DNA from 4 places in the Lysinibacillus sp. FSL L8-0126 genome. Region 1 is predicted to be linked to each of the others. Evidence: riboswitches for the same ligand, from Rfam matches in the RefSeq annotation. Region 1 holds a riboswitch; each other region holds the start of a gene.
What was found. Region 1 has a riboswitch for cobalamin ahead of MHI34_RS18610 (hypothetical protein). Riboswitches for the same ligand answer to the same signal wherever they lie in the genome.
Positions count from the first base shown of each region.

Region 2: linked by a shared signal. The riboswitch ahead of MHI34_RS16565 ((2Fe-2S) ferredoxin domain-containing protein) and the one ahead of MHI34_RS18610 (hypothetical protein) in region 1 are both predicted to bind cobalamin.
Region 3: linked by a shared signal. The riboswitch ahead of MHI34_RS19400 (ABC transporter substrate-binding protein) and the one ahead of MHI34_RS18610 (hypothetical protein) in region 1 are both predicted to bind cobalamin.
Region 4: linked by a shared signal. The riboswitch ahead of MHI34_RS09295 (hypothetical protein) and the one ahead of MHI34_RS18610 (hypothetical protein) in region 1 are both predicted to bind cobalamin.

Region 1 is NZ_CP152028.1:3,849,119-3,856,541, reverse strand. Features, by position in the region: gene prpD (2-methylcitrate dehydratase) at 1-1,179, shown strand, start outside; gene prpB (methylisocitrate lyase) at 1,354-2,268, shown strand; gene MHI34_RS18625 (acyl-CoA dehydrogenase family protein) at 2,313-3,980, shown strand; gene MHI34_RS18620 (enoyl-CoA hydratase-related protein) at 3,997-4,782, shown strand; gene MHI34_RS18615 (enoyl-CoA hydratase/isomerase family protein) at 4,797-5,861, shown strand; cobalamin riboswitch at 5,997-6,185, shown strand; gene MHI34_RS18610 (hypothetical protein) at 6,385-6,585, shown strand; gene MHI34_RS18605 (hypothetical protein) at 6,572-7,237, shown strand.
Region 2 is NZ_CP152028.1:3,410,974-3,418,396, reverse strand. Features, by position in the region: gene cbiE (precorrin-6y C5,15-methyltransferase (decarboxylating) subunit CbiE) at 1-653, opposite strand, end outside; gene MHI34_RS16590 (cobalt-precorrin-5B (C(1))-methyltransferase) at 610-1,743, opposite strand; gene MHI34_RS16585 (precorrin-8X methylmutase) at 1,743-2,402, opposite strand; gene cobK (precorrin-6A reductase) at 2,415-3,176, opposite strand; gene MHI34_RS16575 (sirohydrochlorin chelatase) at 3,173-4,066, opposite strand; gene cobJ (precorrin-3B C(17)-methyltransferase) at 4,081-5,748, opposite strand; gene MHI34_RS16565 ((2Fe-2S) ferredoxin domain-containing protein) at 5,753-6,124, opposite strand; cobalamin riboswitch at 6,271-6,453, opposite strand; cobalamin riboswitch at 6,711-6,896, shown strand; gene MHI34_RS16560 (energy-coupling factor ABC transporter permease) at 7,039-7,423, shown strand, end outside.
Region 3 is NZ_CP152028.1:4,018,125-4,025,547, forward strand. Features, by position in the region: gene MHI34_RS19390 (S9 family peptidase) at 87-2,075, opposite strand; gene MHI34_RS19395 (precorrin-3B methylase) at 2,147-2,824, opposite strand; gene MHI34_RS19400 (ABC transporter substrate-binding protein) at 2,875-3,867, opposite strand; cobalamin riboswitch at 4,030-4,217, opposite strand; gene MHI34_RS19405 (translation factor GTPase family protein) at 4,400-6,337, shown strand; gene MHI34_RS19410 (hypothetical protein) at 6,429-6,803, shown strand; gene MHI34_RS19415 (hypothetical protein) at 6,841-7,423, opposite strand, start outside.
Region 4 is NZ_CP152028.1:1,897,685-1,905,107, forward strand. Features, by position in the region: gene MHI34_RS09285 (hypothetical protein) at 43-591, shown strand; gene MHI34_RS09290 (glutathione peroxidase) at 676-1,221, shown strand; cobalamin riboswitch at 1,321-1,521, shown strand; gene MHI34_RS09295 (hypothetical protein) at 1,674-2,231, shown strand; gene MHI34_RS09300 (ABC transporter substrate-binding protein) at 2,215-3,165, shown strand; gene MHI34_RS09305 (tyrosine-protein phosphatase) at 3,308-4,075, shown strand; gene MHI34_RS09310 (MATE family efflux transporter) at 4,226-5,581, shown strand; gene MHI34_RS09315 (putative RNA methyltransferase) at 5,584-6,417, shown strand; gene MHI34_RS09320 (1-acyl-sn-glycerol-3-phosphate acyltransferase) at 6,497-7,099, shown strand; gene MHI34_RS09325 (low molecular weight protein-tyrosine-phosphatase) at 7,158-7,423, shown strand, end outside.

The DNA of each region.
Region 1 (7,423 bases):
GGTGCCTTTAATATCGGTTGTATGATTCGTTGGCTGGATTACAACGACACTTGGCTTGCGGCTGAATGGGGACACCCTTCCGATAATTTAGGGGGCATATTAGCTGTGGCTGATTATTTGAGTCGCGTGTCTGTTGCTGAAGGGAAAGAGCCACTTAAAATGAAAGACGTATTAGAAATGATGATACAGGCCCATGAAATACAAGGTATTCTCGCATTAGAAAATAGCTTAAATCGTGTTGGGTTAGACCATGTACTGTTTGTCAAAATTGCGACAACAGCTGTTGTGACAAAGGCATTAGGTGGCACTCATCAGGAAATTGTCAACGCCTTATCAAATGCTTGGATTGATAATTCGAGCCTACGAACATATCGCCATGCACCGAATACGGGTTCTAGAAAATCATGGGCTGCTGGTGATGCAACAAGCAGGGCAGTACACTTAGCCATGATGGCTGTGAAAGGCGAAATGGGCTATGCAACGGCCTTATCTGCACCTGGCTGGGGCTTCCAAGATGTTCTCTTTAATAAGCAAGAATTAAAGCTTGCTAGACCACTAGCATCTTATGTGATGGAAAATGTTCTATTTAAAGTTTCTTATCCAGCTGAATTCCATGCACAAACAGCTGCCGAATGTGCCGTTCATTTACACAATGAAGTGAAAAATCGTTTACAGGACATTGAACGCATTCAAATTACGACCCATGAATCCGCTATACGAATTATCGATAAGGAAGGACCTCTTAATAACCCAGCTGATCGTGATCACTGTCTTCAATACATTACAGCAATAGGGCTTATCTATGGCGATATTACAGCAGACCACTATGAAGATGAAGTGGCTGCAGATCCACGTATCGATAATTTAAGAAATAAAATGGTGGTTGTGGAAAAACCCCAATATACAATTGATTACCTAGATCCTGAGAAACGTTCGATTGCCAATGCTGTTCAAGTTTATTACAAAGATGGCACATCATCTGAGCTTATTGAATGTGAATATCCTTTAGGACACCGTTTCCGTCGTGAGGAAGCATTCCCTCAAATCATCGATAAGTTCCAGCAAAACATTAGCACCCATTATTCTCAAAAACAATACAGCAAGATTAATGAAGTTTGTGCTGATCAAGCACTTCTTGAAAATAGTGCTGTTCATGAATTTGTTAATTTATTTGTTTAACTTCTTTCAGGAAATTAAAGCCTCTGGCGAATGTCACGAATCGGGAAGGAGTTAATAAAGGATGTTAGCCTAAAATCCTCCCATCCTTGCGATAACGGCTAACTGACCTGCATCACAGCCACTTTCGGACGTAAATATGCCGAGGCATCATTGATTATTAGGAGGTTTTTATAGATGGCGTGGATTGTAAATGAAGCAATAGCACAAAAACAATTGGCTGAACAATTTCGAACACTCATTACTCGTTCAACGATTTTACAAATCCCAGGAGCTCATGATGCAATGGCTGGCTTAATGGCTAAAAAAGTTGGCTTTGAGGCATTATATCTTTCTGGCGCTGCCTACACTGCCAGTAGAGGCTTACCTGATTTAGGCATGATTTATTCAAATGAAGTTGCACAGCGTGCGAGCGAAATTATTCGTGCGACTAATTTACCGCTGCTAGTGGATATCGATACTGGCTTTGGTGGTGTCTTAAATGTTGCCCGCACAGCTCGTGAAATGGTAGAGGCTGGAGTAGCTGCTGTACAGCTAGAGGATCAAAATCTTCCCAAAAAATGTGGTCATTTGAATGGGAAAACACTCGTTGCTCAAGAGGAAATGATACAAAAAATAAAAATGATTAAACAAATAGCTCCTACGTTAGTAATTGTTGCCCGCACAGATGCAAGGTCTGTAGAAGGTTTAGAGCAGGCTATTTTAAGAGCTAAAGCTTATGTGGCAGCTGGGGCAGATGCCATTTTTCCAGAGGCTCTCCAAACAGAAAAGGAATTTAAACATTTTGCTAGTGAGCTAGATGCTCCGTTATTAGCCAATATGACTGAATTTGGACAAACACCGTATTATACGGCTAAGGAATTTGAAAAGATGGGCTATTCGATGGTTATATATCCCGTTACATCGATGAGAGTAGCAGCCAAAGCCTATGAGCAAGTGTTTGGCTTAATAAAAAAGACAGGGACTCAAAAAGAAGCTATTGAGGATATGCAAACAAGAAGTGAATTATATGAAACCATTTCCTATTACAAATTTGAAGATTTAGATAGTGAACTGGCGAAAACCATCTTACCTAAAGAGGAAATAAAGTAGGAGAAAAGTTTACTTTTCTCCTCTTTCTTTCAAGGAGGACTAGCATGGATACATTAGAAAACAAAATGACCATTTTTACACCTGAGGACTTTCAGGAGGAGGAAGGGCTCATAGCAAAAACCGCAGAGCTGTTCATCAAACAAGATGTCGCTACTAATATGGCAGCTATTGAGCAGCATCAATATGACATCACTCGGCGGTTATTTCAAAAAGCTGGTGATCTTGGTTTACTAGCCATCGAAATACCCGAGGCCTATGGAGGGCTAGAACTTAATAAAAAAATTTCCGGGTTAGTTGCAGAAAGAATGGGCTATGGCAGCTCATTCAGTGTATCTTACAATATTCACGCAGGAGTCGGCACATTGCCCTATGTCTATTTTGGCGATGCGTCCCAAAAGCTGAAATACCTACCAAAGCTGGCTTCAGGTGAATGGATTGGCGCCTACGCTCTGACGGAGCCAGACGCAGGCTCAGATGCACTACATCCCAAAACAAATGCCATTTTAAACGAGGACGGCTCTGCATGGGTAATAAATGGTGAAAAGCAATGGATTACCAATGCACAGCTAGCAGATCTCTTTGTTGTTTTTGCGAAAACGAGTGAAGGCATGACTGCATTCATTGTAGAACGTACATTTAGCGGTGTATCTATTGGACAAGAAGAGGAGAAAATGGGCATTAAAGGCTCCTCGACTGCTACGCTTATTTTACAGGATGTTGTCGTGCCGAGGGAAAATGTTCTTGGCGAGGTTGGAAAAGGCCATAAAGTAGCGATGAATATATTGAACATGGCACGCTTAAAGCTAGCTTTCTCCAACATCGGCACTTCCAAACAGGCACTTCAGTTAGCTGTAACATATGGTAGGGAACGGAAGCAATTTCACCAGCCAATCGTTCATTTTACCATGATACAGGAAAAACTTGCGGATATGGCGACCTCCATCTATGGGGCGGAAAGTGCTGCATACAGGACAGCAGGAGAAATAGATGATGCGATGGAAGTTACGGATAAAGAGTCAATGGTTCAAAAAATAGCTGATTTCGCTCTGGAATGCGCACTCAATAAAGTCAATTGCTCAGAAGTGCTTGGGGAAATTGTAGATGAAGCTGTACAAATCCATGGTGGCTATGGCTATATGCAAGACTACGAGGTTGAACGCTTATATCGTGACGCTAGAATTAGCCGTATTTTTGAAGGAACAAATGAAATCAACCGTTTAACAATGGCGAAGCTATTATATAAGAAGTATTCACAAGCAACCTCTACCGAAAATGCTCCAGTAGCATATCAACCAGCAGAAAAGAATCAGCAATACATCCGTCTTTCCAAGTACTTAATGCAAATAGCCATCGCTGTCATTGCTGACGCACAGATTCAATTGGAGCAAGAGCAGGAATATATGCGTCTGCTAGCTGATATAGTAAAAGATATTTATGTTATGGAAGCTTCTTTACTGCGGACGGAAAAGAACGCATGTGACAATATGAAGCATTTGATGACAGATATTCTTTGTCAGGAAGGCTATCGTAAAATAGAAAAAAGTACAATCGACATTATTTGTGCTGCTGAAACAAATGAACAAAAGCGAAAAACAAGGCTAGATCATATTCAGCGCTTAAACATCCCACTCCATCAGAATCTCTTTATGAAAAAGCGAGAGATTGCAAGAGGGATCATCAACAATCCAAAATCGATCAGTTCATTATCATAAACAGGAGGGAAAAATCATGGTTGATACATTTGCCAATGTTAGTAAAGAAGGTTCCATCACACTTATTCATTTAAATCATCCACCAGCAAATACGTTGTCATCAGCTTCTATTGAACATCTTCGTGTCATTTTTAAAGAATTAGCTGAGGATGAAGAGACGAGAGCCATCATTGTGACCAGCTCTGGACGATTTTTTGCTGCGGGAGCAGATATAAAGGAATTTGTTGCTGCCTTTGGGCAACAGGATAGAGCATTACAAATGGCTGAAGCAGGCCAAGCGCTATGTGATGAAATTGAAGCCATGAAAAAGCCTGTTATTGCTGCTATTAATGGGCCAGCCCTTGGAGGAGGACTAGAGCTAGCGTTAGGCTGTCATTTCAGGATTGCTTCAAGTAATGCCATTGTTGGTTTACCAGAATTAAAGCTTGGCTTACTGCCGACATTCGGAGGCACTCAACGACTGAGCAGAATAACAACGCAAGCAAAGGCTCTACAATTAATTTTAACAAGCCAGCAATTAAGTGCTGACGAAGCACTACAACTAGGTATTATTCAAGTGGTGACGGAGCCAGATGAGCTTCTGCCAACTGCCAAAGCCCTTGCTCAGTCTTTTGTTGAGGGCAAAAGTATGACAAGTGTATCCCGTACAATTGAATGTATAATTCAAGGTGGGAAGGATCATCTCCAAAAAGGGCTGGAATTAGAACGAACACGCTTTGCTGAGTTATTTTTAACAGCGGATGCTAGAGAAGGCGTTCAAGCATTTATTGACAAAAGACAGCCCAACTTTAAACATTTGTAAGGGAGGAAACTACTATGACAAATGAAGTAATATTTTCCGTCAGTGAGGGTGGCGCAGCAAGCATTACGCTGAATCGTCCTCAAGCTTTAAACTCACTTTCTATAGAAATGCTAAAGCCCATTGGTGAGAAACTAAAGGAATGGCAGGCGAATGATCAAATACACTTGATAATTCTAAGAGGTGCTGGCGAAAAGGGCTTTTGTGCTGGGGGTGATATTAAAACACTCTATAAAGCTCGCTCCAGTCAGGAAGCTTTCCAAAATGCCGAAATCTTTTTTGAGGAAGAATATCACATAGATAGGGCAATCTATCACTACCCAAAGCCTATCATTGCTTGCCTTGATGGCATTGTCATGGGAGGTGGGGTTGGTTTAACGTATGGGGCTAGCCACCGAATTGTGACAGAGCGAACAAAATGGGCTATGCCAGAAATGAATATTGGCTTCTTTCCTGATGTTGGAGCTGCCTATTTTCTAAATAAAGCGCCTGGCTATGTAGGATATTACTTAGCTTTAACAGCTTCGATCATCCAAGCTGCAGATGTTCTCTTTGCTAATGGTGCAGATAGCTATATGACGAGTGATCATTTACAAGCATTCCTCACAGGCATTGAACAAACGGACTGGCATACAGTGGAGACTAGCACAGCTCTAAAGCAATTAATAGAGGACTATTCAAGTACACCAACAGCAAACAGTGAGCTTGCCATCCTTCAAAATGAAATCGATCAACATTTCTCAAAACATACAGTGGAGAAGATAGTCGAATCCTTAGACAATGACCCAAGCAAATTTGCACAAGAAACAAAGCAGTTGCTTCTATCTAAATCTCCATCATCCTTAAAAATTACATTAAAGCAGCTGATAGATGCCCAACATAAAACGGTAGAAGAATGCTTTGCGACTGATTTAATCTTGGCAAAAAACTTTTTAAATCATGAGGATTTCTATGAAGGGGTTAGGTCTGTCGTCATTGATAAGGATCGAAATCCGCGTTATATCTATCAAACATTCGCTGATTTTACAGATGATATACTTGAAAAATTCTTTCAAGATAGGAGTGAAATCGTAAAGAAGTAAGAATAATGACAACTTCGCTCAATAAAGGCTGAAACCATCTACTTGTTAAGAGGTAGGTGGTTTCTTAAGTGTTTTTCTGTAGATTTTCATAGGGTTTTGTCAGAGAAAATTGAATGATATGTTATACTATAAAAAACGGAATAAAAGGATAAAGGTACAAATTCAATAGAATTTGTTTAAAAGGGAAGAACGGTGAAAAACCGTCGCTGTCCCGCAACTGTAATTAGGAGCACATTTTAAAAACCACTGTTATGTAAGTAATGGGAAGGGAAAAATGTGTGATGATCATAAGCCAGGAGACCTGCCTTTATCTAGTACAGCCAAAACCTACGCGGATAGGGGGTGTTGAGTGTGACGAATTACCTTCATCATACTCATAGTGCGACAACCAAAAAAAGAGTCTCTATTCAATATAGACGACTTATTTTATATTGGTTGAAGAACTATGAAGTATGTCAGTCATAGCTAGCATCTTCCCATTAGGGCAAGATGTTTTTTTTATGAATAAATAGGGGTGAACAAGATGACATCACATTCAATTTCATTTTATATAAATCAGTTAAAGCAGCAAATTATGAACAACCTTTCTGGTGAGCATATTAGGCCATTACAGCTTTATATTAGGAAGTTAATAGAAGAAAACCCAAATGATTATACATCTATTAATGATGCCTATTTAACGATCAAGCATGAATTAGTCGAGACATGTCATGATAGTAGATAAAAAATCTGAAGACATAATGGACAACATAGATATGAATCAAAAAGTTTTATATAGAAAATTGGATCATTTTGAAATGGAAAGAGGCTTGGTATTAGAAAGTTTAGACATTTTTCTAAGATGGAATCAACAAACACAATACCTTTCTGAAGACAAGCTTCAAAAGCTTTGGATGAAACTGGTAAGGAAGTATAAATTCTCTCTCGATGAATGGGAAAGAACTGCTGGTCATACAAATATCCATGCTTATCTAGTGAAGGAGCAAGGACATGGGTTACAAAAGTTGATGCGCTTTTACAAAGATCGCCACGGCATAAAATGGTTGGAAAATGCATTTCATTATGGAATGTCATTGCTCATTGAAGTTGGAAAAATGCCTGGATTAGAAATGTTTTTCCTAACAAATTTAATATGTTACAGATGGGAAAAGGATTATTTAGAGGATGCAGATGTTCAACAGTTTTTTTGTCATTCAATAAATGGTAAAGTGAAGGAGGTCTATGAAAGTTTCAGGGCTTTCGATCAAGAACAGAATCTGTTAACCGCAACTACTCTCTATAAACTTTTATCAAAATATAATCCTCATTTTCAAGTGAATTCGGCAGCAACGCCTGAATTTTATAAGGAATTGTCCTTATTTGTCGAAATCGAGTAATCCATACGTTCGACATGTCAAACAGTCTATTATTCTTTAGAATATAGGCTGTTTCTATGTGAAATACGCTAGTATATTTAATGCTCATAGATCCGTAGTAACAAAAAATCTCGTACATAGTTTAGATACACAATGAATTAAGATATAAGTAATAGATGGTGAAATTCCTTCGAAAGTTATAATTGA
Region 2 (7,423 bases), 440 kb from region 1:
TCATCATCAATCCCAAGCGTGTAACGTTTCGGTTCCATTATTTGTTGTAAAATCACGACATTTAATGGCGAATAATGAGCGCTTTCCATTTCATCTAACGAATACCAGCCACATTTTTCGTTTTCGCCCTGTAAATTTTCTGCAACAAACGCTCGGTATTCTGTCATACCAAAATGCTTTAAATAACGAGCGAGCGCATTGGGGCTATTATCAGCATCCGTTAAAAGCGCTACTTTCTTCTTCCCATCGATACGCTGTGCCAAGCCTTTCATTGGTCGTCCATGAATACTTGTGACATAGGCATCCTGCCAGCTTTCTCCCATCTTCGCAAAGGCCAGCTGAACAGAACTCATATATGGATAAACCTCAATATCTAGCTTTTTAGCTAGATAGCCCCCAATGCCATAAAATAATGGGTCGCCAGTGGCAAGGATTACCGTATTTCTTGTTTCCTTAGATAATCTTTCAACAAGTGCTGAAAGTCCCCCTTTAATGCTGATTTTTTCACCTGTAAAGTTCGGGAAAAAATCCAGTACTCGCTCACCACCAACAAGTACCTCACAGTCTTCAATCCACTCGAGGTATTGGGGAAATAAGCTTGCTAATCCGTTATCCCCGATCCCAATCAATTTCATCGATCGATGCAATGTCATCAGCCCTTCCTAATAATTGTCCCTGCATCGAATAAATCGATGTGGAAAGTGTTAAACCACCTTTTATATGATGGATAGAGGAATAACAGCACGCCTCACATAAATGATGAAAGAATGCATCATAGCCCTTCTCCATCATGATTTCACCTACTTGTGACGCTGTATTTGCCTCACGTACTTGCGCTATTGTTTCTCCATCTGCTCCTGTATCCTCTGCAAGTTGTGCTAAAAAGTTAAAATCGATTGGTGCACTTTTGGAATGAACCATCATGACACCTTGTGCCACCTTAGAAAATTTCCCCATCATACCGACAAGAGAAACTTGTTTGATACCGAGTCGCTTACAATGTTTTAAAGTAAAGCCGACAAAGTCGCCCATTTCAATAAAAGACTCTTCTGGTAAATCGGGGTATTGTTTCATCGCAAATTTTTCGCTGCGACCGCCTGTCGTTACCACTAAATGCTCACAACCAGCTTCTTTAGCTACACTAATGGCTTGTACAATACTTGCCATATACGCAGAACTCGAAAAAGGCACGACGGTTCCCCTTGTGCCTAAAATTGAGATGCCTCCAAGTATACCAAGTCGTCCATTTAACGTTTTTTTAGCGATTTCTTCTCCTTTAGGTACGGAAATCACTACGTTCACGCCTCGTGTAATGTGAAATTCGTCTAATACCCCTTGAACCGTGCTATGAATCATTTTACGTGGTACAGGATTAATGGCTGCCTCGCCAACAGGCACTGGTAAGCCAGGCTTTGTAACACGCCCGACCCCAATCCCTCCATCTAAATGAATTCCAGGTGTATCAGCCCAGCTCACTGTGCCAACAATAAGCGCCTGATGGGTCGCATCAGGATCATCACCAGCATCCTTAATCGTTTCACAGCTGACAGCATTTTCTTCAAATATGCATTTTTCAATTGTAAAGGTTGCATCCCGACCAATCGGTAAATGAATGGTACTCGTCTCCTGCTCTTCCTTTGTAATCAGAGCGAGCAATGCAGCCTTTGTTACCGCAGTTGCACAGGCTCCCGTTGTATAACCGTGACGCATGTCCTTGGGATCCTTTTTTGGCTTCCGCTCCATTATTTTTTCGCCTGTTCATCCGCTAATAGTGAAATGGCATTTAACGCGGCAACCGTCACTGTACTACCGCCTTTACGACCAACATTGGTAATGTACGGAATCCCTTCGAGTTTCAGCAATTCTTCTTTTGACTCGGCTGCTGACACGAAACCGACAGGCATACCGATAATTAAATCTGGTTTTGCTAAGCCTTCTTTAATTAAACGAATCAATTCTAGTAAGGCAGTTGGCGCATTACCAATTGCATAAATCCCACCTTCATGTAATTTTGTAGCCTTTTGCATGGAAATGATGGCACGAGTTGTATTTTGTTTTTTCGCTTCTACTGCGACATCTTCATCCGCTATATAACAATGTAAATCGCCACCATGCTTTTGGAAGCGTTTTTTACCAGAGCCACTTTCAATCATTTGAACATCTGCAATGACATGTCGTCCGGCAAGGATGGACTCAATCCCTGCTTCAATTGCACCAGGTGTAATGATGACACTGCGACCTAGCTCAAAATCCGCCGAAGCATGGATAATACGGCGCACAATCTTCCACTCGTCCTCTGAAAAATCATGATCGCCCATTTCCTCTGCAATAATCGAGAAACTATAATCGTAAATTTTATCTGGGTCTACCGTTAATGGTTTGAAATCTGTTTTAAAATCCATGGATAATGCCTCCTAAAGTGTATGTTGTACAGCCTGTAATATTTCTTCAAATGTTGAATATTGTTGGCCATATTGAATGGTTGGTCTTGCAATAAGAATCGTTTCAATATGACAGGCAAGAGCTGCCTCAAGCTTCTCATCAACTGAGCCAACTTTACCGCTTTCTTTGGTGATCATCAAAGTTACTCCATATTGACGAAACAATGCTTCATTTAATTCCTTTGAAAACGGACCTTGAATAGCTACAATATCTCGTTGTGCCACACCAAGTGCCTCACATTTTTCCATATTGTCCAGTCGTGGAAGCATGCGAGCAATTACTCTCGTATTTTCTAAGCCTTGTAAAACCTTTGTAAAAGTAGCAAGTGTTTTGCTGCCTGTTGTCAGCATGATGACACCTCGCTTTTTTGCCGCTAATTGGGCAGCCTCCTCATAATCCTTCACTATCGTAATGAGAGGATGCGCATAGTGTTCATGGGCACGCTCATAGCGAATATAAGGAACTTGTGCCTGTTCGGCCGCTGCCATTGCATTTTTAGAAGCTTCCTCAGCAAATGGATGAGAGGCATCAACCACCATTTGATAGCCTTGCTCTGTTATGATGGCTGCCATTTCCTCAGCTGTCAGTCGACCTATTAAATGTGGTAGGCCAACGTCAGCAAGACTAGAGGCTGCCGAATCAGTCACGACGGTAGCTGTTACCGCATGTCCTGCGCTTTGCAGGGCAAGGGCTAGATCCCTTGCATCACTCGTCCCTGCTAACATGAAAATCATTTTACTGGCTCCTCTTCATGGTGGTGGTCATGGTCATGATGGTGGTCGTGTCCGTGATCATGATGATGGTGATGATGGGCATGTCCATGAACTGCCGCATAGGCACGATAATTTTCTAAATCTTGCATGCCTGTAGATGTACCATTTATCGTTTGTTCAATACGCTCTAATAAAACATTTTGTAAACGTTCATGGTAGCCAAAATAATTGGCAATTTGAACAGTACAATCTGGATATTGTTCATTAAACTTCACACACATATCATTCATACGTTCCATTAAAATACCTGTGAATAAAAAGTATGGGAGCATGATGATTTTTTTCGCACCTAATTTAACACAGCGTTCAATACCTTCTTCAACACGTGGATCTGTTACGCCCATAAATGCACTTTCCACATATTTAACAGGTAATTTTTCCCATAAAAGTCGTGTAATTTTATAAAAATCACCATTTGCAGATGGATCACTGCCACCTCGTGCAATCAATAAAATGGCTGTATCTTGTTGCTCTTGTTCTGAATGAAAACCAATTTCCGCTAGACGATCTTGTAAAATCGCAAATATTTCATCATGAATGCCAATGGTTTGACCATAGGTAAATGTAATGTTCGGATAATGCTCACGCGCATGCTCGATCTCTGCTGGAATATGCAGCTTTGAATGGCCTGCATGAAGTAAAATAATCGGAATTACATGAACCTCTGTAGCCCCTTTCTTCACACAATTCGTAATGCCTTCTTCGATGTTCGGTGAAGCAAATTCTAGGAAACATGTTTCCACTAAAAATTGTGCATCAATACGCGGTGTCATTTGTTCAATAAATGTACGTACCTCATCATTTCCTGCTGCTAAACGGCTCCCATGGCCGACAAATAAAATAGCTTTCATCTCTTTTCTCCTCACTAGTCGCCGCACGGAGCTGGCTCTACTTTTATTTTGGAAGACATATCTTGATACGTAAAATGCAATATCTTTTTCACACGTTTAAAATATTTAAATAAACGTTCATTTGGGTGAGCATTTGCTTTATATTCTTCAATAATATCTGTAATTAGTGGAATCAGTTGTTCAGGCTCCAACCCTTCTACAACAGGCTGTGCTGCATGGGCCGTACGACCAACTGGCTTCGCCCCAATAAAGACATCAAATTTACTTTTGCGATAGACAATACCAATATCATCAAATACAGCCCGGTAACAGGCCATACCACAGCCGTTAAAGCCGATATTTAATGTTTTCGGCAAAGACATTCCACCTAATTTTTGTTGTATTTCTTCTGCATAGGGAATCGAATCGGCCTTTTCACCATAGCAAAAATCACAAGCCTTCAAGGATAGCACATCACCAATCGGCGCTAATAAAAAGCCTACTTCCTGTAATTTCTCCGTGATACGTTCAGGGGCAGTCGTTGGGATTTTCAAATGGATTTGATGGTCTGGTGTATATTCCATCGTCCCCTCTTCCCCAACGACCTCTGCTAACGTCATCATTTGCTGAGGTGTGAAAAACTTATTCACCACTCCTGGGCTTACAGCTAATTCAAAAATGGATTCTATTTTTTGCTGTACAAGTTTCGGCGTTACTTTGACTGCACTTGTTCCTTTCACCATTGCGAGTGCCGCTGTAGCCATTTCAAGTGCTGTTTTTTTTGGCTTTGGCGTAGCGGCTACACTGGGTTTATTAAAACGCCCTGCATTAGGATCTGCTGTAAAGTCTTGTCGTGCAGTCCCTGTCTCTTGGTTCATTGCCCAAGGTTCATTTTCTTCACGTAAACGTTGATGTGGACGTAAGGGTTGTTTTTCTTCACCCAATGTATATTTACGTTGATAGCCACGTGGTGTAATCATTTTATTGTCATAGAAAAATGTCGACGAATTACCAATAATGACTGTCGTCAGCATTCCAATGTCATGCTCCAGCATTTCGGCTAATGTTGTCATCGTCACTTCTTGACGATCGCGGTAAGCACTTTTCACAAGTCCTACTGGTGTGTCAGGCGAACGATATTCTAAGAGAATGCGCTGTGCTTCGACAATTTGTCTTGTTCGGCGACCGCTTTTTGGGTTGTATAAAGCGATTACAAAATCCGCCATAGCGGCTGCCTCGACGCGCTTGGCAATTAAATTCCATGGTGTTAGATGGTCACTTAAACTAATCGTACAGGCATCATGCATAATCGGGGCACCAAGTAAGCTAGCACATGAATTGATGGCAGAAATACCAGGGACAATTTCTACCTCAATCCCCGTTGCTTCTGTCCAGCCTAGCTCAATCAATACCTCATACACTAATCCCGCCATACCATAGACACCCGCATCACCACTTGAAATGACTGAGACAATGCTTCCAGCCTCTGCTTGGCGCACCGCTTCCTGCGCACGGGACACCTCTTCGGTCATTCCAGTACTGACAATCGACTTCGCACTGACTAAATCTTGAATCAACTCCACGTAGGTTTTGTAGCCTATGATCATATCACTTTGTTGTAATGCCTCTACCGCCCGTGTCGTAATATGCTTAAAGTCTCCAGGTCCAAAGCCCACTACGAAAATTTTTCCTTTTTGCGCCATGTTGTTACCCCTCTTTCACCTTTTCGATCCCTTTAATGGCTGTCGTTTGTGCTGTACGCTGTAATGTACCTTCACGAAGTGTAAAGACATGTTCGTTGTATAAGGATTCATGATGTAAATCTTGTACAAGTGTTCTAGCATGCTCTGTTGATGGTACACGATACCAATTCCCTTGCGGATAGGCGATGACCACACAAGCATCCTTGCATCGTCCATTACAGCGCGTTCTTGTTGTATGTATCTCTTGATCAAGTGCTTGCTGTTGTATTTCTTCTCGAATAGCTAGGGTAATTTCCTCCCCACCTTTGTTCATGCAGCTACTACCATTACAAATAAAGAGATGTGTTTTCATCCCCTCTAAATTCCATGTTGTCATCTTCTGTCTCCCCTCATTTGCTTTCTGGAAAAAGAAAAACCTTTACTCTAATTACGAAGAGTAAAGGTTTTGTAGAAGCCAAATAAAAACGAATAAAATAAAATACAGGTACTCGCTCTTGCTTCAACTTCTCCCTCCGAAAAGTTTGCATGCACAATCAAATAAGCAGGTTTCCTGACTTAAGCTTCATTTTACTATCGCACCTTCCCAAGTTTGCACCAGTGGCTTTGCGATTTCATCAGCTATTACAGTAGCGGGGGCTGTATTGGATTTTCACCAATTTCCCTATTATCTCGAGTTATTCGAGCACTTATCGACGTTTTATATGAAATTTATTATCTTCTTAATAGAATAGAAAACTGTCTCTATCATATCTCATTATTTTAAAATTTCAATATTTCTATAAAAATTTATGACAATTTTATCAATTTTGTGTGTAGACCGGGTATAAAAATTATAATATCTCCCTATTTATGACAATTCAGTAGTTATCAGAATCTTCTCTATTGACCTTCAATTGAAAATATTTTTAAAAAAAGTATAGCATATTTATGGAAAATCATGTTACACTTTGTCGTGAAATCTCACAACTTAATGTTTTTTCGGTGTAAAATACTTATCATTTTGCTTAAAAGGGAAGCCGGTTTGAGTCCGGCGCGGTCCCGCCACTGTATTAGGGAGCTTTATAGAACATGTCACTGTCCAACGGATGGGAAGACCTATAAAGTGTTGAACTAGAGCCAGGAGACCTGCCGAAAAATATGTGATCGTTTCAGCCTACGAGGATAGGTGTGCGGCTTAGCAGATGAGAATGTTATTTGCTTTTTTAGCTATGCACTTTTCCAACAACGGAGAAGTGCTTTTTTATTTACGCACGCTACATTCTAAAAATCTATTAGTAAGGAGGAAAGCTTTTGAAATTTTCATGGTGGAAACTTAGTTATTTTTTATTGGCCTTTTTACTCGTGCCAAAACGTGCCTTTGCTATGCATATCATGGAAGGTTTTTTACCAATCGAATGGGCTATTTTTTGGTGGGTCATCTCTATCCCATTTATTATTCTAGGATTGCGCTCCATTCGCAAAACAATTGAAGAAAACCCTGAAACCAAAATGCTTTTAGGTCTTTCAGGAGCCTTTGCTTTTGTGCTGTCGGCGTTAAAAATCCCTTCGGTTACAGGTAGTTGCTCCCACCCAACTGGTGTTGGACTTGGAACGGTTTTATTCGGACCTCTCGCTATGAGTGTCATCGGAACGATTGTTTTATTATTCCAATCTTTATTATTAGCACATGGTGGGA
Region 3 (7,423 bases), 170 kb from region 1:
GACAGAATCATTTCTTTATGATTCTGTCTTTTTATATAAAAAAGTGACCTAAGAAATTCATTTCTTAAGTCACCCCTGAATACTACTTATAGATAGTTCACAAACCAATCGCGAATATATTCAAGTCGATTGATTCTTAAAGTTGGTTTTCCGCTCCTTGACAGTTCATGATTGGACTCAGGGAAGCGCACGAATTTTGTTTCTTTTTTTCGATGCTTTAAGGCGATAAATAATTGCTCCGCCTGCTCAATTGGACAGCGATAGTCTTTTTCAGCGTGTAAAATGAGCAATGGTGTTTCGATATTATTGACATATTTCAGCGGTGAATGATGCCAAAGCTTTTCGATATCGTCAAGTCCCGCAAGAATTTGCCAATCTGTAAAGTAATACCCAATATCACTGACACCGTAAAAGCTAATCCAGTTCGAAATAGAGCGCTGCGTCACAGCTGCTTTAAAGCGATTCGTCTGGCCAACAATCCAGTTGGTCATAAAGCCGCCATAGCTCCCACCTGTCACTCCAAGACGGTCTGCATCAATAAAATCATAGTGCTCCAGCACATAGTCCACAGCCGCCATTAGATCCTCATAATCATTGCCACCATAATCACCACGCACTGCATCAACAAACGTTTGACCATAGCCATGACTGCCACGTGGGTTCGTATATAGCACCGCAAATCCTTGTGCAGCTAGAATTTGGAACTCATTAAAATAAGTATTGGCATACATCGCATGTGGCCCGCCATGAATTTCAAGCACTAGAGGATATTTTTTCCCTTCCTCATAACCAACTGGCTTCATGATCCAACCATTTACCTTCCAGCCCTCTGCTCCCTCAAATTCAATGGCTTCTGGAACAGCTAATGCTCTCGTCTTTAAAAATTCTTCATTGATGGACGTCAGCTGTTCTTTTTCACCCGTTTTTAGGTTGACGAAAAATAAATCGCCAGGATTCGTCGTTGTACTAATGGCTACGACTGCTTGATCATGTTGTGCATCAAGTGAAAAACCATAGACATATTGATCATCGTGAATAGCTGGATAGATTTCACCATCTATATTTCCGAAATAAATCGCAGCATTACCGTGATCTGTTACTTGGAAGTAGAAGCTATGATTATCATTCAACCATTGAACACGTGGTGACACCACACCTTGAAGAAAATCGCCGATTGCAAAATCCCCAATAGGGGCGTCAAATTCACTTGTTACACATGTCAGCAGATTTTGTTGCAAATCATAGAGCCATAGCTTTGCTTGTGTAGCATTTTCAAATTCTCTTTCACTACCTATGAAAGAGATGAAGCGACTGTTTGGAGACCATGACGTTTGGTAATACATACCTGTTCCCTCTGTTAACGGACGCGCTTGCTTTGTTTCTACATCTAATAAATAGATATCGCTCTTAAATGAAAAATCTGTATCCTCTGCTACATCAGCTAAGTACGTCATATATTGACCATCAGGTGACCATGTACCAAGATGGACATGATTGTTTCCTTTCGTCACTTGCTCTAACTCGCCCGATTCTAAATGGACGATCGCAATTTGACTAAACTGCTCCATATCCAAAAAACCTGCAGCATCCGATTTATGTTTCATCTTGTCTATTTCTAGAGGCTTTAGTTCTTTTTCTTCTTTCTTTTCATCCGTTACCTTATCCAAAATCGTTTCATCTTTACCTAGCTTGATAGAAAAGGCCATTTTCTTGCCGCATGGTGACCACACAGGTGATGTCACACCATTTTTACAATATGTCACCTGCTTTGCCTCTCCGCCTGCTTTTGAAAGAACATAAATTTGCGACTTGCCTGTTCTAGTGGATAAAAACGCAACTTGACTACCATCAGGTGACCATATAGGAGAACTTATTCTATCCTCCCCAAATGTCCATTGCTGTGGTGTTTTGTTCTTCAGGTTTATGTAAAACAAATTCGAGACATAATCTTTTTTCTTCTCATCAACACGTGTCTCAACATAAACTACCTCAGTCCCGTCAGGTGAGAGCTGTGGATCGGCTACTGATTTCAAGTGGTAAAGATCTTCTGGTTGAATCCCTTGTTTCGATGTCATGTTCTTGCTCCTTTGTATTGTCATTTTCTGTACTCTACTACAATACTTCGACACCCTAAGTAATATTCCTGCTAGTTAATTGATTTTTTTACTAATTCCCAATATTCGGTTGATTTTGTTCTGCGATAAAATTTAAAAAAGGGTTCATTCGGACGAGCATGTTCCTTATAAAGGTTCATCATTTGTAGCAAAAAATCTTCAATGTGCTCGACACCTACCTTTTTCGCAAATAACGTGCCCGCCTGCGCCTTTGCCCCCATCGGTACAGCGCCTAAATAAACATCAAAGCTCTCCTGCTGATAAACGAGTCCAATATCATCATAGACTGCATTGTAGCAGGCTGACGCACAGCCATTGATGTTAACACGTACTCTTGCAGGTACCTCGATCCCCTCTAAAGCATGATAAAGCTGTTCGGTTATCGGAGCAGCCTCCATCTTTTCACCATCACAAAAATCACAGGCCTTCATCGCGATGATGGGTCCTGATGGTGCAACATAAAGACCCACTTCTCGTAAGGCTTGCATAGCCTCTGTCACGGCACTCGTTGGAATGGACACTAAAATACTATAGGAGGCCGAATACTTAATCGCCCCCTTTTCGCCAGCAATCTCTGCTATTTTTTGAAATTGTGCAGGCGTATAATGCTTATTAATAATACCCGGGCTGACAGCTAAGCGTGTAAATTCGCCATGACGATTAAGTGTTTCAAATGTTTGATCTGGTACGTTTTTCTGAAATGCATTCATTGATATCGCTCCTTATGAAAAAGGAGCTAGCACAATGCTAGCTCGGAATTTTAAAAGTTATCAGGATAGAAGCCCTTCGCTAAAATTTCAATAGCCTCTGCCGCACGAACGCCTTCAGACGCAGCTGACAGTGGCAGGATGACAAAGCGATCATTTTTAACAGCTTCCATCTCCTTTAATGCTGGATCATTTTTTAAGAATTGAATCTTTTGTTCGGCCGTTGTTTCACCATAATCGATCACGACAACTACCTCGGGATTACGGTCTACCGCATCTTCCTTCGACACGGTTGTCCAGCCTGATTCCACATCACCAAAAATATTTTGACCACCAGCGATTGACACTAGTTCATTCATAAAGTTTTGACCAGCTGTAAAGACATCCTTTTCACCGCTATCAAATACGAGAACACGTAATTTCTCACTATCTTTTGGTAATTTAGCTTGAATTGCCTCCACATCTTGCGTCATTTGCTCAATTAAGGCTTCTCCACGATCCTCAATACGGAAAATTTTTGCGATATTACGAATATCAGTGAAAATATCCTCTAGTGTTGGCTTTGTCATATTGGAAGCCGTATGTAAATACGTATGAATGCCTAACTCCTCAAGCTCTTCCGGTGTTCCAACACCCTTTTCACCAAAGCCACTCTTCCAGCCTGCATATAAGAAATCAGCCTCGGCATCAATTACTTGCTCCTTCGTTGGGTATTGATCAGAAAGCACAGGCACTTTATCGTATGCTTCTTGTAGGGGCTCGTAGATTTTATCATCTAAGTAAGCTGTGCCTACCATGGAATCCTCTAAGCCTAGCGCTAGCATAATCTCTGTCACATGCTGATTTAAACTAATCGCTTTTGTAGGTGCTTCCTTATATGTTTGAGTTGTTTCATTATTGTCAATGGTTACTTCCGTTGCTGCCTCAGATGGCTCAACCTTCTCATCTTGCGCTGCTGATTCAGGTTTGTCCTTTGCATTACAAGCCCCTAAAACAGCGACCAAGGCAATGACCATCACCAGCCATAAACTTTCCCATTTCTTCATGTCCTTTTCTCCTTTGTTGTTCATCTATAGAAAGAAATCAAAGACTTCTTTGCTACCAGGATTCGTGGGAAGGGCATAAAAAAACCCTCTTGTCGCCAAGAGAGTAGCATAGTGAAAAAACGGTACATTACCTTTATCACTATCCCCATCCTCGTGGTTCTTAGTCAAAAAACACATACTGGCAGGTATCCTGGCTTAGGTTCATCATCTATACGCCTTCCCATAGTTAAACTACAGTGGCATGCTGTACAGACTCCCCATTTACAGTTGCGGGACAGCATCGGAATTGCACCGATTTCCCTTTTAAGCAAATGACAAATGCCATTTGCACCAATACGTTCTATAATGGTTAATACCATTGATAGACTAGCAGAAGAAAATTTGTAGCTCAATCAGTAGTATATTGCTAAATATATAATCATCATTATATTAGCACTATTTCGACAAAAATACGAACTATTTTACAAGAAATATATAGGCTAGTATTCTGTTACAATGAAAAGATAGCTATAGATAGAAACGAGGATATGTTATGTACAAAACAATTGGTGTACTTGCGCATGTGGATGCAGGTAAAACAACCTTCTCTGAGCAAGTACTTTTTCATACACAAAGCATTCAAGCTCGTGGTCGAGTGGATCATCAGGATACCTTTCTCGATCATCATGAGCTAGAGCGCAAGCGTGGTATTACCATTTTTGCCGAGCAAGGTCGCATGAACATAGGCGACGATACATACACGTTGATTGATACACCAGGGCATGTCGACTTCTCCCCTGAGATGGAGCGCGCCATTCGTGTGATGGATTATGCCATTGTTATCATTAGTGCGGTCGAGGGCGTACAGGGTCATACGGAAACCGTGTGGCAGCTTTTACGTAAATACCATGTCCCAACATTCTTCTTTATCAATAAAATTGATCGCGAAGGAGCCAATGTGGAGGCCGTTATGACACAGCTCCGCAAGGATTGTTCCCAGCAGGTGCTGTTCGTCGATGAACCGCTTCGTACTGATTATGTTTCAAGCGGCATCATGGAATGGTTGGCTGAGCGTAATGAAGAGCTGCTCGATGCCTTTTTGAATGAGTCATTGGAGCATGAGCAATGTCTTACTCAGCTACAGACCATGATTCAAAAGGAATGTGCCTTCCTCTGCTTTACAGGGTCTGCCCTAAAGGATGAGGGCATCAAGGAATTGCTTGCCCAGCTCCCTCTATTAACAGACACCCATTTTGAAGTGAATGCACCGTTTGAGGGGGAGGTTTTTAAAATTCGTCATGACGGCCACCAGCGTTTAACATTTATGAAGGCTATCAAGGGCGTTTTACATGTTCGGGATGAATTTTCGTTTGAAGAAGTGACAGAAAAAGTGACTGAAATTCGCCTCTATAATGGCAGTCGCTTTGATACCGTCCAAAAGGTTGAAGCGGGAGAGATTTTTGCTGTTAAAGGACTTAGTCAGGCCAATATTGGAGACCGCATCGGCACTACTATGCTGTCACAGCCCTATGAGCTTGTCCCAACGCTACAGGCAAAGGTTCAATATGAGGGCCATCAGCATATCAAGGAAGTGTTACAAATTTTCCGTTTACTAGAAGCAGAAGAGCCTTCCTTACGTGTGGTTTGGCAGGAAAAGTTCCAGGAAATCCATGTGCACATTATGGGCGTTATTCAGTTGGAGGTACTGATAGAAGTGTTAATGAAGCGTTTTTCATTAACGGTCTCCTTTGGCGAGCCCCAAATTTTATATATGGAAACCATTGTGACGACGGTGACAGGCTATGGTCATTTTGAGCCCCTCAAGCATTATGCAGAAGTTCATTTACTAATGGAGCCCAATCCGCGAGGAATAGGTAATACATTTAGCAATGCCTGCCATGCGGATCATTTATCGGTAGGCAACCAACGCCTTGTTGAAAAGCACCTGTTTGAGCGTGATCACCATGGCTTACTCACAGGCTTCCCTCTGACAGATGTTCATTTTACACTGCTAACAGGTCGCGGACATAATGAACATACATCGGGCGGCGATTTCCGAGAAGCTAGTTTCCGTGCGCTACGTCAAGGACTTGAGCAAGCACAGAACATCCTGCTTGAACCTTATTATCGCTTTAAAATGAAGGCTTCGAACGACTTTATCGGCCGCATGATGAGCGACATACAGCAAGCTGCTGGTACATTCGATGACCCCATCTTATCCGAAACAGATGTTGTGCTAACGGGACGAGCGCCCGTCGCCACCCTAATGAGCTATAGCACAACCTTTGCGGCCTATACCAATGGTAAGGGCGCACTCACACTCCAATTTGATGGCTATGATGTATGCCATAATGCAGAGGAAATTATTTCGCACATTGGCTACGATAAAAATGCCGACCCAGAATACAGCTCCTCCAGCATCTTTTGTGCGAAGGGCAAAGGATATTCTGTTCCTTGGCACGAAGCACAAGCAGCCATGCATTGTCTGTAAGTAGGTGATCCTGCCCGCGCGAAGCCGTTTGCTTGCGCGGGTGTTTACTTGCTTTGAGCGAGAATATTTACCCTGTTTGCGCGAGTATTCCTTGCTGGAGCGAGAGTATTTCATCTGTTTCCGCGAGTATTCGCTGCTCGAACGAGAGTATTTCATCTGCTTCCGCGAGTATTCGCTGCTCGAACGAGAGTATTTCATCTCCTTCCGCGAGTATTCGTTGCTCGAACGAGAGTATTTCATCTCCTTCCGCGAGTATTCGCTGCTTGAGCGAGAGTATTTCATCTCCTTCCGCGAGTATTCCTTGCTCGAACGAGAGTATTTCATCTCCTTCCGCGAGTATTCGCTGCTTGAGCGAGAGTATTTCATCTCCTTCCGCGAGTATTCCTTGCTCGAACGAGAGTATTTCATCTGCTTCCGCGAGTATTCGCTGCTCGAACGAGAGTATTTACCCCCTCCCTTCAAATAAATAAAAACAAGCCCTCCGTTTGATGGAGGGCTTGAGTTTATAATGCACCTACTGCTTTCTTTGTAGGACTGTGCACAAGGTATGCAGGCTCGACAATCACGTAGTCATGCGTGTTTGTGAAATCAACTAGCACTTTACCAGGATAACTTTTTAAAATTTGCAGTTGATCAATTAATTGCAGCAATAGCTCGTGACCGTTGCCACGTGGATGCCAGTTGAAATGGTAATCATTTAATGCCTGAACCGCTTCAATAAATTGGGCATATTCCTGCTGCACAAAGGCTATTAACTTATCATGTTGAGGCGCTAAATCGTGGATATATGTTTCATAAAAACGCATCACAATCGAGCATAATACATCATTGACACGCGCTGCACTTAAAACAGGCTTTGGCTCCAGTGACAGGCGGTCAAGGTTGGGCTTGGCACGTGTGGAATCAATGCGTGTAATTAAATGGTATGACTCCCCGTTAACCTCATAGACAATCGGGTTAGTCGGCATATACATCATAAAGCTATTGGTCTTCGTTTTCAGTTGATCGGTTACCGCTGCCTTCGCGAAAAGATGCCCGTCCACATCCCCATTTTGTATCCAAATAATTTCTTTATTATATAAAATT
Region 4 (7,423 bases), 2.0 Mb from region 1:
AAATTTTATTACGTTCTGAAACAATAAAGGTAGGGATAAATTATGGAGAAAGAGATTTTGCAACTTTTTAATAATCTAACAGAGCATGACCGCGATATTGAATCTTACGAGGAACTAATAAAAATTCTGCAGGAACCCGTAGATTGGACATATGCAGTCTGGGAACAGCTTGTACAAGCACTTACATACAAAGATGGTCATGCACGTGCACGTGCTGCACAAATTTTATGCGCCTTAGCCGCAAAAAGTGACCCAGAAGAAAGGGTATTGGAGGATTTTTTAAAGATTTGGGCTGTGACTTATGATGAACGATCCGTTACAGCTCGAAATGCATTACAAGCTATTTGGAAAATTGGGCTAGCAGGTCAAGTACAAAGTGACTTAGTGGTGTCTTATTTAGCAAAGAGATTTCAAACTTGTTTAGATGAGAAGCATCCGACTCACATTCGCCATGATATTATTGTATCTTTTAAAAAGCTATATGACGAGACAAGTGACATAAAGTTATTAGACATTGCCCATCGTTTAATTAATGAAGAGCAGGACGTTAAATCTAAACAGAAGTATAAGTCAGCCATCCGTTCAACGTAACGAGATGGTGTTTTTTGTGCAAATTATTTGGTAAATTATTGAATAGTCAACTATAATAAATGAAAAAATAAAAGGGGTTAAGACATGAGCATTTATAATTATTTAGTACGAAAACCTAATGGTGAAATTTTATCCATGGAAACATATCGTGGAAAAACGATGCTAATTGTCAATACGGCGAATCAATGCCGATTTACATATCAATTTGATGACTTACAAAAAATGTATGATAAATATGGGAAAGATAATTTTGTCGTTCTAGGATTTCCTTGCGATCAATTTGGTCATCAAAATCCTGAAGATGGCGAGGAGACTACGCATCTTTGTAAAGTGAATTATGGCGTTACCTTCCCAATTTTTGAGCTTGTACAAGTAAATGGAGAGACTACCCACCCATTATTCAATTATTTAAAACATGAAGTGGATTTTCGAGAGTTTGGCAAGGCGAGCATGCAGGAAAAAATGCTTGCTGAGGCAATTGTTCAACTTGCCCCTAACTTTTTAGATGGTCGTAATATTCGCTGGAACTTTACAAAGTTTTTAGTAGATGCTAACGGCAAGACCGTTGCACGCTTTGAACCAACAGATTCACAACTTGATATTGAACAGGCAATTGAAACTATACTATAAAACAGTTTTGTTTATCTTATTCTTTAGAAATGGTGACGATCCATTCAAAGCACAGCTATTTTTTCCTATTAATATATGATAAACTGCTTTACAAGTGAATTATTCTTGCAGAATAAAGGTGCTAACAAGCATAATCGGGAATTCGGTGAAAAACCGAAGCTGTTTCCGCAACTGTAAGTACAGCTAGTATAAAGGTTTACCACTGTCTTAACAGAGATGGGAAGGTACTTTATCACACATTCGTTTTTTATGTAATGAACTGTACAAGCCAGGAGACCGACCTTTGTTTGAACGTATAAAAACTTCTCGGAAGCTAGGAGGATATACGGCAAATACATAGGCTATGTCATGTTAATTTGGCCATTATTATGTTATTTTCGTCGTTCCTTTGCGTAAAGGAGCGGCGTTTTTTTATGCAAGAATTTTCATAATGAAAAGTGGGGGGATCGCAAGTGAAAAAAGATGCACGTTATTCTTGTTATCCATTTATGCGTGAAAAAGCTTCGACGGTTGATTTTGAGATTCGAACAGACAGTCTGACTACGCATTTGGGAGTTGCTTTAGCTGCAGTTAAGAAAGAGGATGTACAAGCTGTTGTAGAAGATTTAATGATTATTTTACCTATGGCCTACCATGTCAATGGCTCGGTTCGTGGAAAACTAGCCGTAACAGAAGAGGATCTTGCTTGGCTAAGTGAGCGCTATGATTTTTATGTTCGTCATGTGAAGGAAGAGATACAAAACTTTGTCTTACCTCAAGGTACAGAGGCTGCCGCTGCTCTACATCTTTGCCGTAGTGAAGCAAAAAAATCATATCGTACATTACACAAAGTATCGGATGAACGAGAGGTTCCAGCTATTCTTTTTGATTATTTAGGCCTATTAGCCAATGTGTGCTTCGTTATGGCTGTCTTTATGAATCAACAAGCAGGGATAGCTGAAATACCATTTATTAGTAAATCATATCCGATGAAAAAGAAAAAGGAGAATAATAATGAAGAAATTATTTAATGTTCAATGGCTAACAGTACTCTTCCTTGCAATGATTTTAGCAGGTTGTGGTACTTCGGTAGATACTAAAAATAAAGACGCTTCACAGGATACACAACAAACAGAGCAAACAAACTACAAAGTGACAGATGATCGCGGTGTAGAAATAGAGTTTAAAGAAGTACCAAAAACAGTTGTATCATTGCAACCAAGTAATACAGAAATTTTATTTGCTCTAGGTGTTGGTGATAAAATCGTAGGAGCAACTGAGTATGATACTTACCCAGAGGAAGCACAGAAAATTGAACGGGTTTCTGATTCTGTGAATTTTAACAGTGAACGAATCATAGCGTTGAAGCCAGATGTTGTTATAGCTTATACGATTGGTGATAAGGAAGCAATGAAACCACTTGAAGATGCTGGGATCAAAGTGTTTGTTATTCAATCAGCAGCTACATTCGATGATGTTTATGGTGACATCGAACAGATCGCAGCTGTAATGGGTGTTGCAGATAAAGGAAATGAAGTAAACGAAGAGATTAAAGCGAAATTAGCTGACGTTAAAGCAAAGGTGAAGGAAGTAAAAGCACCGAAAAATGTTTATTTAGAAATTAGTCCTAAGCCCGATATTTATACAGCAGGCTCTGGTACTTTCCAGCAAGAAATACTAGATGCAGCCAATGTTAAGAATGTTTTTTCTGACTTGAGCAGCTGGGCACAAGTTTCTGAGGAAGATGTCATAGTGAAAAACCCAGATGTTATTTTAACGACAGTAAACTACACAGAGGATCCAATAGGTGAAATACTTGCACGTGATGGATGGAATACAGTGACAGCAGTTCAAAATAAAGCAGTACAGACTCTTGATACAGATATCTCTAATCGACCTGGCCCACGTATTGGGGAAGCCGTAGAACTAGTAGCAAAGGCTGTCTATCCAGAGTTATTTAAATAAGAAACCATTCAAGGCTAGCTGTATACTGACAGCTAGCCATTTTTATGTGGGTTGTTATTTCCTAGTGTGAAAATTGGAATTAATTGAGTTAGTTCTATAAAATAAAAGTAAGAGTGCTCGATAATTTTAGGAGGTGTAGTAATTGGAACAGTTAGAGACAAAGATAATTCCATTTGAGGCAGTTTATAATTTTCGAGATATGGGGGGATATAGGACAAGGGATGGGCGCATTGTCAAGAACGGTTTATTTTACCGCTCAGCGGCTCTTGGGAAAATGACGTTGGCGGATAAAGAGCTATTTGAAACATTAGGGATTAAAACCATTTTTGATTATCGTGATAATAATGAGGCACACCATAATCCTAACCCTATGTTCTCACACGCTCAATATATTCAAATACCAGCGAAGGGCAATCATACATTTGAAATGCCTACAAATGCTGGTGGTAGAGATTTTTATAAAGCAGTAAGCCCCGAAATGTTCCGAGATTTTTATGCACAGATGCCGTTTAATAATCCTTCTTTTAAAGAGTTAATGAAAACCATACAAAATCCTGACAATTTGGGTCTTGTCCACCATTGTGCAGTTGGTAAGGATCGCACAGGTATAGGGGGAGCTCTTATTTTGCTAGCCTTAGATGTACCAGAGGAGACGATTATGGAAGACTATTTAAACACGAATATCCATTTACGTCCAATGGTAGACAGAATGGCACAGGCTATTCAACATCAATATAATGAGCAAGAATTACAGCAATTCTATGCATTAATGTCTGCTCGAGAAGACTATTTACAAGCAGCATTGGATGCTATGGATTACCATTATGGCTCAAAGACTAAGTTTTTAGAGCAGGAGTTTGGCCTAACTATTGCTAGACGAGAGCAATTGCAAGCTTATTGCTTAACATAACAATGACCCCTTTCACATATCTGTGTGAGAGGGATTTTTTATGTGGAAGCGCTGTCTTCCTATAAACCTCTTTACAGTCTGAAAATTTATGATAAGATACAATAGATTTTTAAGAAAAATATAGGAGAAGTGAAAGTATTGGCAGAGACAATGAAAGAGACAAATAAGTTAAGTCTATTCCATTTAACATGGCCTATTTTCTTAGAAGTATTTCTATTTATGTTAATGGGATTAGCCGATACTTTTATGCTCAGTGCTTTATCAGATAATGCTGTATCCGGAGTAGGTGCAGCCAATCAATATATCCATATTGCGATCTTGATTCTTGAAGTGGTAGGGAATGGTGCATCCATTGTCGTTTCACAGTATTTAGGTTCAAGACGTTTTTTTGAAGCAGCGAAAATATCGGCTTTAGCTGTCACAATGAATTTGGTTGTTGGACTGTTAATGAGTATTCTATTTTTCTTCTTTGCAAAACATTTAATGACTATGATGAACTTGCAGGGAGAAGTACTTCACTATGCACAAAGTTATTTAGTTATCATCGGGAGTTTTATTTTTCTACAGGCTATTATTAATGCACTTGCTGCAATTATTCGTGTACATGGTTGGACGAAGCAAACGATGTATGTATCACTTGGCATGAATATCTTGCATGTTGTGCTAAACTATGGTCTGATTTTTGGGAATTTAGGTTTACCAGAGCTTGGTGTAAAAGGAGCGGCTATTTCTTCGGTCATTAGTCGAGGATTAGCTGTACTAGTGTTTTTCTGGTTGCTCTATCAAGTGATGGAAGTACGCGTGAAGCTACACTATTATTTTGATTATTCTAAGGAATATGTAAGGAAAATATTAAACATTGGTTTACCTTCTGCCTTTGAACAGGTACTTTATCAGTTTTGTCAGATTGTCTTTTTATATTATGCGACATATTTAGGAGCAGAAACACTGGCAGCACGACAATATGCTATGAATATTTCGATGTTTACGTATTTATTTGCGATTGCCATTGGTACAGGAACAGCTATTATTATCGGACGTCATGTGGGGGCAGGGAAGAAGGATGAGGCATACCATCAACTATGGATAAGTGTCCGTGCGGCATTTGTTTTTACGATTATTATGGTTGCAGTCGTTACGATTTTCCGCAAACCACTCATGCATGTTTTTACCGATAATCCAGATATCATTACTATTGGAGCATCCGTGTTAGCCTTCAGTATTTTGCTAGAGACTGGCCGTACAATGAATATCGTTGTCATTAACTCTTTACGTGCTTCTGGAGATGCCAGATTTCCTGTGAAGATTGGTTTTCTATCGATGGTTTGTATGAGTCTTCCGCTTGGTTATTTATTTGTATTTATATTGGATTGGGGCTTGGTTGGAATATGGCTAGCTATTTCAGCAGATGAATGGGTACGTGCAATTATCGTATACTTTAGATGGAAAAGCCGTAAATGGGAGCGATTTGCCCTCGTTTCACCGAATGAACAGAAGGAGGCATAGAAATGGGAGCATTATCTAAACGTGCGATAGCGGCAGCATTAATGGAGCAATCTATCACACTTTTTGCTTGTCCTGTATGTCAGCAATCGATGCATGTCTATGAGCAGGGAAGATTGGTTTGTCCTGCTAACCATTCTTTTGATATAGCTAAGCAGGGCTATGTCAACATGCTGACACATAGCGCTGCTTCTAAATATAGCAAAAGTCTTTTTGAATCTCGTAAGGCAGTGATTGATAGTGGGATTTATGATGCTGTAGAAGAAAAAATTAGTAAGCTTATAGCCTCTGCAAAAACAGTGCTTGATACTGGCTGTGGAGAAGGATCACATTTAGCTCGTATTATGACAGACATAGACAATGGCATCGGTGTTGGTATCGATATAGCAAAAGAGGGCATATTGGCAGCAACACGTCATTATCCACAACAAATTTGGTGTGTAGGTGATTTAGCCAAAAGTCCATTTGCGCAAGAAAGCTTTGATGCAATATTAAATATTTTATCGCCCGCAAATTATGAGGAATTTAAGCGTCTTCTTGCCCCAGATGGCTGTCTTGTAAAGGTTGTACCACAAAGCGGCTATTTACAGGAACTGCGTGCCCAATTATATGCAGATTCGAGCAAGGAAACATACTCTAATGAACAAATTGTTGCCCGTTTTAAAGATAGCTTTAGTGAAGTTATAGTAGAACGTGTAACCTATACTTTACCGCTTGCAGAAGAGCTTGTGCCGGCGTTATTAGAGATGACACCGATGGGCTGGCATAAAAAAGAGGAAACGGCCATTGTATTAAATGAAATTACGATTGATGTAGATCTATTAGTAGGGAAAGTTTAAGAGGGCCACCTGCAATTGCAGTATACTGGTCTTTTCGATTACAATGGGAATAACTATTGAATAAGGTAGGAATGTAACAGTGTATAAATTAGCAGCTAATGTTGTCAAAGTAATATTAAAATTAATGGGTTCAAAGGCTCGTGTATATGGAGAAGAAAACTTGCCAAAAGATGGTGGGTATATTATAGCTTGTACACATACAGGCTACGTCGATATTTTAAACCTTGGTGTAGCCATGTACCCTCGTGAAATTCACTTTATGGCGAAGAAGCAATTATTTGAAATGAAAGGGCTTGGCTGGCTTATTGAGCGTTTAAATGCCTTTCCGGTGGATCGTGATAATCCTGGACCAAGCGTGATTAAAATTCCTTCACAGTTATTGAAAGAAGGTAAAATTGTAGGGATTTTTCCCTCTGGTACTCGTAGCTCAGAAGGAACGGATTTGAAGCAAGGAGCGATTACGATTGCACAGCTAGCAAAGGCGCAAATTGTTCCAGCTGCATATGTTGGCGCGCGTAATGCTGGCGATGTAATGAAGCGTGGCAAAGGCTACTTAATCTATGGTGAGCCATTTTATGTAACAGGGAAAGGGAAAGAAGGTCGTGAGCAATTTACACAACATCTTGAACATGAGCTAATTTCTTTAACGGAAGAATTACAAAAACGTATTGCAGTCAAATAAAGAGAAGCGGCACTCAGAGTCACATAGATTTTGAGTGCTTTGTTGTAGGAGGAGAAACATGATTCGAGTACTTTTCGTTTGCTTAGGTAATATTTGTCGCTCTCCCATGGCAGAAGCCGTCATGCGAGAGTTAGTAGAAAAAGAGCATTTAGGAGATAAAATTGAAGTGGATTCTGCTGCCACAAGTTCATGGCATATTGGTGAACCTCCACATCAAGGTACATTGGATAAGCTTAGAGAAAATGGTATTTCCACAACAGGCATGCAAGGTCGACAATTACAAAGGGCTGATTTTGAAAAATTCACTTATATTATCGGTATGGA